DNA from 2 places in the Exiguobacterium sp. FD-YE-25-4 genome. Region 1 is predicted to be linked to the other one. Evidence: predicted binding sites of a transcription regulator. Region 1 holds the regulator's gene; the other holds the start of a gene.
What was found. Region 1 encodes Rex, which represses fermentation and respiration genes when NADH is low (regulators of the CRP and FNR family bind a similar motif). Its sites were predicted from a motif close to TTGTGAAATATTTCACAA; they were not measured.
Positions count from the first base shown of each region.

Region 2: the regulator Rex is predicted to act here: its motif matches at 3,101-3,118, upstream of ric (iron-sulfur cluster repair di-iron protein).

Region 1 is NZ_CM168041.1:382,282-386,758, forward strand. It holds gene AC13H5_RS02025 (hypothetical protein) at 1-332, opposite strand, end outside; gene AC13H5_RS02030 (ABC-F family ATP-binding cassette domain-containing protein) at 329-2,230, opposite strand; gene AC13H5_RS02035 (redox-sensing transcriptional repressor Rex) at 2,380-3,036, shown strand; gene AC13H5_RS02040 (twin-arginine translocase TatA/TatE family subunit) at 3,036-3,254, shown strand; gene tatC (twin-arginine translocase subunit TatC) at 3,258-4,046, shown strand; gene AC13H5_RS02050 (hypothetical protein) at 4,187-4,477, shown strand, end outside.
Region 2 is NZ_CM168041.1:205,316-209,792, forward strand. It holds gene AC13H5_RS01025 (malate synthase G) at 1-1,391, shown strand, start outside; gene AC13H5_RS01030 (hypothetical protein) at 1,388-1,684, shown strand; gene aceA (isocitrate lyase) at 1,751-3,031, shown strand; gene ric (iron-sulfur cluster repair di-iron protein) at 3,179-3,886, shown strand; gene modA (molybdate ABC transporter substrate-binding protein) at 3,994-4,477, shown strand, end outside.

The DNA.
Region 1 (4,477 bases):
ACCCACATGAGGAGCGTCGACTGATAGAAGTGGCCCCATACCGAGCCGGGCGTGTAAAAGCTGTGCACGGTCACATCGACCGGCCAGACGACGAGGCGGATAAAGAGCGTGCTCATGAGTAGACCGCTCAACAAGCTGATGACAATCCCGCTCCACGTCTGGATGATGAAGCCGATGACGACCGGCAGGAAATAAAACAGGAACGACGGGACGACGGTCGGTTCCCCACGAATCAGTTCGGATACGTACTCCGTCCCGGTCGGCACGATGTAGGCGAGACCAGTCAGGAAGGCGTGCATCCACTCGATTCGCATCGCACGGAATCGCATCATGAATGGAGCTCCTCCCATTCTGCATACAGTGCCGTGATCGATTCTTTCGTCGCATCGGACTCGGTCGACAGTTCCTGTGCCCGAGCGAAGTCGTTGAAGACGTCCGGTTCACACAACAGTTGCTCAATCTCTTCGAGACGGGCCTCGTGTTGCTCGATGGTGAGCTCGATCTCCTCGATCCGTTGTTTCATCCGGCGTTCCTCGCGTTGCTGTTCCTTGTCGGCGCGCTGTTTCTTGACGATGACTTGTTTCGTCTCTTCACGAGCGAGTCGGGCCAGTTCTTCGAGTTCTTCTTTCTTCTCGACGTAATACGAGTAATCGCCGAGGTATTCGTCGATGCCGTTCGGTGTGATCTCCAAGACGCGCGTCGCGAGCCGGTCGATGAAGTAGCGGTCGTGCGACACGAACAAGATCGTGCCCGGGTAGTCGACGAGGGCGTTCTCGAGGATCATCTTCGAGTCGAGGTCCAAGTGGTTCGTCGGCTCATCCAAGATGAGCAAGTTCGGCTGTTCGAGCTTCAGTTTCGCGAGCGTCAAGCGGGCCCGCTCTCCACCCGACAGTTCATGGACGCGCTTCATCACGTCGTCACCGCTGAACAGGAACTGACCGAGCAGGCTGCGGACTTCTTGTTCGCGCATGAGCGGCCAGTCGTTCCAAATCTCGTCGATGACGCGGTTGGCGTCCGACAAGTTCTGTTGCTCCTGATCGTAATAGCCGATCTCGACGCCGGTACCGTAGCGGATGTCACCGGTGAGCGCCGGCTGTTGTTTCGTCAACACTTTCAAAAGCGTCGACTTACCGACCCCGTTCGGACCGACGAGAGCGACCGATTCACCGCGCTGCAGTTGGAAGCGGAGATGCTGGGCGATCGGTTCCTCATAACCGATGGCGAGGTCGCTGCCGCTCAACACGTCGTTCCCGCTTTGGCGTTTGATTGCGAACGAGAGGACGGCACTGCGCTCGTCACCGTCCGGCGCTTCCATCCGGTCGACTTTCTCGAGACGTTTGCGGACGCTCTGGGCCCGCTTCGTCGTCGTCGCCCGGGCGATGTTACGCTGGATGAAGTCCTGCATCTTGGCGATTTCTTCTTGCTGGGACTCGAACTGCTTCTTCTCTTGCTCATAGATCGCGGCCTTCTGTTCAAGGTACTTCGTGTAGTTGCCGACGAAGCGACGGCTCCGGTGGCGAGACAGCTCATAGACGACCGAGACGACCCGGTCGAGGAAATAACGGTCGTGGGAGACGATGAGGACGGCGCCTTTATAACCGCTCAAATACTTCTCGAGCCAGCCGAGCGTCTCGATGTCCAAATGGTTCGTCGGCTCATCCAAGATGAGCAGGTCTGGACTTTGAAGGAGCATCTTCGCGAGGGCGAGGCGGGTCCGTTGTCCGCCGGAGAGCGTATCGATGCGGCGCTCGAAGTCGTCCGGATAGAAACGCATCCCGTGAAGGACGGAGCGTATCGTCGCCTCGTATTGATAGCCGCCGCGGTCTTTGAACGTATGCTGTTCTTCATCATAAGACGACAGCAGGCGCTCATAGGCGGCCGGGTCGTTCAAGATGCGCTCAGATCCCATGTCTTGTTCCATGCGACGGAGCGTTTTTTCCTGTTCAATTAAATCGGTGAAGACGGTGAGCATCTCGTTCCAAATCGTCTCGTTCGATTCAAGTCCTGAATCTTGGGCGAGATAGCCGATTGTCACATCTTTTGGCTTCATGATGTCGCCTGAGTCATAGTTATATTCCCCGGCGATGACTTTGAGCAGTGTCGACTTGCCGGCGCCATTCCGGCCGACGAGGGCGACGCGTTCGCCTTCTTGGATTTCGAGTTTGACGTTCTCTAAAATCGGCTCGACGCCGAATGATTTCGATAAGTTATTGACTTGCAGTAGGATCAAGTGAAAAAACCCCTTTCTCTCTATTTAGTATACTGTATTTTTTAGTCTTTTCAGGTATATTCGTTGAGTGGTTATGTGAATTCGTTTACAATCAAGGTGTATGAAATTAGATTCGTTTGAAACGCGTCGTAAAAAGGAGGCTCTTTCCGTTGAGTCAAAACGAACCAAAGATTCCGCAAGCGACAGCCAAACGGTTGCCACTATACTATCGGTTTATCCAAAGCCTGCATTCATCAGGAAAACAGCGTGTCTCTTCTGCTGAACTGAGTGAGGCGGTCAAGGTCGATTCGGCCACGATCCGTCGCGATTTCTCGTACTTCGGTGCGCTCGGTAAAAAGGGATATGGCTATAACGTACAGTATCTGTTAGACTTTTTCCGTAAGACACTGAATCAGGACGAGATTACGAACGTCGCCTTGGTCGGGGTTGGTCATCTCGGGACAGCTTTCGTCAACTATAACTTCCTTAAAAACAATAACACACATATCGTCGTCGGGTTCGACGCAGACGAGACAAAAGTCGGCACGACGATGTCCGGTGTCCCGATTCATCACGTCGATGAGATGGAACAGATTATGAAGCAAAACAAGATTGACGTCGCGATTTTGACGGTGCCGTCTGCCTATGCACAGCCTGTCGCGGATGACTTGGTCCGCTTCGGCATCAAAGGCATCTTGAACTTTACACCGGCCAGGCTTACTGTGCCGGATACGGTCCGCGTCCATCATATCGACTTGTCGATCGAACTCCAGTCGCTCATTTACTTTATGCAACACTATCCATCTGCTGAGGGGGTCCATCAATAATGGAATTACTATTATCGTCACTCGTCGTCGGTATTCCAGGCGGAGCAAGTCTGTTTGTCATCGCGATTATCGCGCTCATCATCTTCGGGCCGAAGAAATTGCCTGAGTTCGGCCGTGCCGCCGGACAGACGCTCCGTGAGTTCAAAAACGCCACGAGTGGCATGATGAACGAGCATGACGAGAAAGACAAGAAAGAAATTGAGAAGAAAGAGCAGTAAGCGATGAGCCATCAACCTGATCAAGAACGGGCACTGTCCGACCACTTGACAGAGCTGCGGAGACGACTGATGCTGTCGGCATTTGTCGTCTTTGCCTTCTTTTTGATTGCTTTGCCGAGTGTCAAATATGTGCTCGCCTATCTCCAGGCCGACCTCGTCGAACGAGGCCTTGAATTGAACGCCTTTGGGGTCGCGGACCCGCTCATGATTTACTTGAACTTGGCGCTCGTCATCGGGCTCGTCGCGGCTGGTCCGTTTCTACTGTATCAACTGTGGGCGTTTGTCGCACCTGGTCTGCATCCGAACGAACGGAAAGCGACGCTCGCTTATATTCCGATCATCTTTATCTTGTTCCTCGTCGGTTTGGCGTTTGCCTACTATTGGTTGTTCCCGCTCGTCCTCGATATCTCGACGGACCTCGGGCAAGACCTTGGTCTGACGCAAATCATCGGGGCGTCGAACTACTTCACGTTCTTGCTGCAACTGACCATCCCATTCGGACTGTTATTCCAGTTACCGGTCGTGACGATGTTCTTGACGCGCATCGGTGTCGTGACGCCGTACTTCCTGTCATCGATTCGGAAGTACGCCTACTTCGCCTTGTTCGTTGTCGCGGCCTTCATCACGCCGCCGGATTTGACGTCGCACCTCATGGTGTCGCTGCCGCTCTTCTTCTTGTATGAGATCAGTTTATCGATTTCCCGCATCACGTACCGGGGCGTGCTCCGTCGTGAGAAAGAGGCGATGGTGAAAGAACAAGTCGATTTGATGAAACAAATGAATGAGAAGTAAACACCATGTCATGCGACGTGGTGTTTTTTTGATTTTAGGGCTATTCAATTTTGAAAAAACAACTTAAAATTAGGAGGGTTAAATCAAAAAATGGATTATTTTTGAAAGTTATACATTCATAAACAGAAATGAGGAGACTGATGAAGAAGTGGTTATGGAGCATGCTCGTGGTGCTCGTCATGATGGTAGCACCGGGAGTTGAAGTCCGAGCAGAGGACTATGCCAAACCGGAAATCATTCCGGCTGGAGAAGTCGTAGGAAACGGCGAATATGTGTGGCGTTCGGGAGATCCGGAGACGCTAGTTCACATTGAGACCGGTGAAGAATATACGTTACCGATTCGCGTGTCTGCTGCTTATAATATGTATGCCATCGGAGACGGCCGATTTATGTTAAAAGGATGGCCGGAATGGGTGATGTGGGATATACGT
Region 2 (4,477 bases), 180 kb from region 1:
ACTGTGAAGACTCGGTTGCCGCTGTTCGGGCGGAAGACAAGGTCCACCTTTACGCGAACTGGCTAGGCCTGATGGACGGGACGCTCGAAGCAACATTCACGAAAGGAGGTCGGCCGCTCACTCGGAAGTTGAACCCTGACCGGAAGTATGTCGGGAAAGACGGGCGTGAAGTCACGCTTCCGGGCCGATCGCTCCTCTTTATTCGAAACGTCGGGCACTTGATGACGACAGACTTGATGCTCGACGCGGAAGGACGTGAAGTACCGGAAGGGATCTTGGACGGGATTTTCACTGCGCTCATCGCGAGCCGCCACCTTGATGCCAGACGAAATTCCCGCGAACGCTCCATCTATATCGTCAAACCGAAGATGCATGGATCTAAGGAAGTCGCGTTCACGAACGACTTGTTCGATGCGATTGAAGATGTACTCGAGTTACCGCGTCACACGCTCAAAGTCGGCGTGATGGACGAGGAGCGACGTACGTCGCTTAATTTGAAGAACTGTATCGAGCAAGTGAAGGAACGCATCGTCTTCATCAATACCGGATTCCTCGACCGGACGGGCGATGAGATTCACTCCTCGCTCACGCTCGGACCGATGCGCAAGAAAGGCGAGATGAAGACATCGGAGTGGCTCGATGCTTATGAATGTCTGAATGTCCAGATCGGGCTTGACGCAGGATTCCATCAACGCGGGCAAATCGGGAAAGGGATGTGGGCGATGCCCGATCGGATGCGCGACATGATGCGTGAAAAAAGCAATCATGTCCGGTCCGGGGCGACGACGGCTTGGGTGCCGTCCCCGACGGCGGCCACGCTTCATGCGCTGCATTACCATCAAGTCGATGCGTTTGACGTTCAGCGTGAGTTGGCGAATCGTTCGTTTGATCCAGCAACTGAGCGAGGGCGTCTGCTCGAGGTACCACTCGCCACGCGTCTCTATACAGATGAGGAAGTGAACGAGGAACTCGAGAACAACCTGCAAGGGTTGCTCGGTTACGTCGTCCGTTGGGTCGAGCAAGGTGTCGGTTGCTCCAAAGTGCCAGATATTCATCATGTCGGGTTGATGGAAGACCGAGCAACGCTTCGTATTTCGAGTCAACATGTCGCCAACTGGCTATACCATGGAATCTGTAGCCGTGAACAAGTCGAAGCGACGCTTTACCGGATGGCCGAGGTCGTCGACGCGCAAAACGCGGAAGATCCGCACTATCGTCCGATGACGCCAGATGTAGACTGCTCCATCGCCTATCAAGCGGCGAAAGAGTTAGTGTTCGAAGGCGATGCATCACCAAATGGATATACGGAACCGATCCTGCACCGGCGCCGCCGACAGTTTTTACAACAAGTGACATTAGAACCGAATTTAAAAGGAGGAGCATCATCATGACAACGAAAAAAATCGAAAGCGAACAGTTGATTGAACGTTGGGTCGTCCGTCGGATCGTCTCGGGGGAATCGACAGCGGCGCTCGCTAACACGGCGTTCGTCTATGGGAACGATTTGATGCGCCTCGTGCTCGACCGGGCCGACGGGTCGCTCCAAATCATGAGAGAGCCGGTCGAAGAGGTCGTCATATTCCGTAAACCAGAAGATCGTGACGAAGAAAACGTCTGTCGTTGCTGCGGGATGGAGCACTCGTCATTCAAAGCGGCGCTCGAATGCTGTGCATACTTGGATTAAGCTTGCATTATCTGTTATATAACAAAAGATGAATATATAAATTAATATAATACAGGAGGAATGGATATGAATGAACAACAAATGCAACTAGAGGATATGTTACAGTCGGAACGGTTTAACGGGGTCGAACGTCCATATGGGGTCGAAGACGTGATGAGGCTTCGGGGGTCTGTCCTAATCGAGCATACGCTCGCGACAAAAGGAGCGGAACGGTTATGGGAGTTACTCCACGAACGAGACTACGTCCACGCGCTCGGCGCGTTGACGGGGAACCAGGCCATCCAGCAAGTGAAGGCGGGTCTCGAAGCCATCTATTTGAGCGGATGGCAAGTCGCCGCCGATGCGAACTTGTCGGGACACATGTACCCGGACCAAAGCCTGTACCCGGCTAACTCGGTGCCGAGCGTCGTCAAACGGATTAACCAGGCGCTTCAACGGGCCGATCAAATTCAAACGGCGGAAGGGAAAGGCGATACGCATTGGTTCGCCCCGATCGTCGCTGACATGGAAGCCGGTTTCGGCGGTGTGCTCAACGTGTTCGAGTTGACGAAGGCGATGATTGAGGCGGGTGCAGCCGGCGTCCACTTGGAGGATCAACTCTCTTCAGAGAAGAAGTGCGGTCACCTCGGCGGCAAAGTGTTGCTGCCGACACAGACGGCCGTGAAAAACTTGATTGCCGCTCGGCTCGCGGCAGACGTCATGGGGGTGTCGACGATTATCGTCGCCCGGACGGATGCTCACGCAGCGAATTTGATTACGAGCGACATCGACCCAATCGACCATCCGTTCATCGTCGGTGACCGGACGCCGGAAGGCTTTTATCGGACCGAGGCAGGAATCGAACAGGCGATCGCGCGCGGTCTCGCCTATGCACCGTACGCAGACCTCGTCTGGTGCGAGACGTCCGAGCCTGATTTGGACGAAGCGCGTCAATTCGCGGATGCGATTCATGCGAAGTATCCGGGCAAACTTCTCGCTTACAACTGTTCGCCTTCATTCAATTGGAAGAAAAAGCTGTCGGATGAGGAGATCGCAACGTTCCAACAAGAGATTGGTGCGATGGGATATAAGTTCCAATTCGTCACGCTCGCTGGCTTCCACTCGCTCAACTTCGGAATGTTCGAACTCGCACGCGGGTATAAAGACCGCGGGATGGCCGCCTACTCGGAACTGCAACAGGCCGAATTCAGTGCAGAACAGCACGGTTATACGGCGACACGTCACCAACGTGAGGTCGGGACCGGGTATTTCGATGAGGTGTCTCTCGTCATCTCGGGAGGCCAGTCGTCAACGACGGCGCTCACCGGATCGACCGAGGCAGAACAATTTGAAGCGCCGTCCCATTAAGCGTCGCCCCTCCACAAGAGGGGCTTTTTTTGTGTCCAAATTCAGAACGCGTGCATCCTGTTCACTTAAATGTGACGTATTTCACATTTTTGTCGTCAAACTCTTGCTACGCTGAACATGTCAAAATGAATATGGAGGTTATGACAGATGACACAGACATTCACGGGCGATACGCACGTATCTGAAATCGTCAAACAATGCCCGCAAGCGGCAGACATTTTCAAACGGAACCGAATCGATTTTTGTTGTGGCGGCAACCGGCCACTCGCTGAAGCGACTGACAAATCGAAACGGTCGACGGAAGACATTTTAGAAGAAGTTAATGCGCTCTATCAACGCAAGCAAGAGATGAACGAGAAGAGCATCGATTGGGATGCTGCTTCTTCATCGGAATTGATTGAGCACATCATTTATAAGCATCACCAGTTTTTGACGGACGAATTGCCACAGCTCACACCATATGTGACAAAAGTGTTCCGGGTTCACGGACAAAACCATCCGCACCTCGGACGCATTCATCAACTGTTCAATCAATTGAAAGTGGAACTTGAACAACATATCGTCAAAGAAGAGACAGAAGACTTCCCGACGTTGCTTCGTCACGAGACGGCACCGACAGCTGAAACGAGACGGGAGCTTGATGACATCTTGGCCTCGCTCGAGTCAGAACACGCGGCAGCCGGTGACATTTTAAAAGAGTTGCGTCAAATCACGAACGACTATACGCCGCCTGAAGGAGCGTGTGGGACGTATCGTCTTGTCTATCAACGGTTAGAAGCGCTCGAATCGGATACATTTGAACACATTCATCTCGAAAACAACATTTTATTCCCGCGGGCGCGCACGTTCGCTTAAGCAGTGGCACACCTCTACTTACGTGGGGGTGTCTTTTTGTGACGTTTGATACAGATGGGAGGCAAATCAAGCGCTACGATAAAGGGGAGGCAAAGGAGTGATTAATCATGAAACGGGTGAGTGGAGTCATCGTAGGGGTGACGGTCGCCTTATTACTAAGTCAAGTCTGGTCGAGTTCAGATTCGGAGGACACCACCGTGACCATTTTGGCGGCGGCAAGCTTAGGACCGGCTTTAGAAGCGGTAGAGCGACAACTTGAAGCGGAATTCGATGGGATCGACGTTCGGGTCGTGACGAACGGGAGCGGCGCCTTGCGAGCACAAATCGATCACGGGTCTCCGGCAGATATCTTTTTAGCCGCGAGCGTTGATGATGTCGACCGATTACAAATCCCGATTCTAGAGCGGGATGCGTTTTTGCATAACGAGCTGTGGCTCGTGACACCGAAAGGGAATCCGTGCGCGGAGACGTGGGACGACTTAAACGCATGTGCTCGGATCGTCATCGGTGACCCGGTCAATGTCCCGGCCGGTCGCTACGCGAAAGCGGCGCTAGAAGTGGAAGGCGTGTGGGAAGAAGTGGAACCACGAA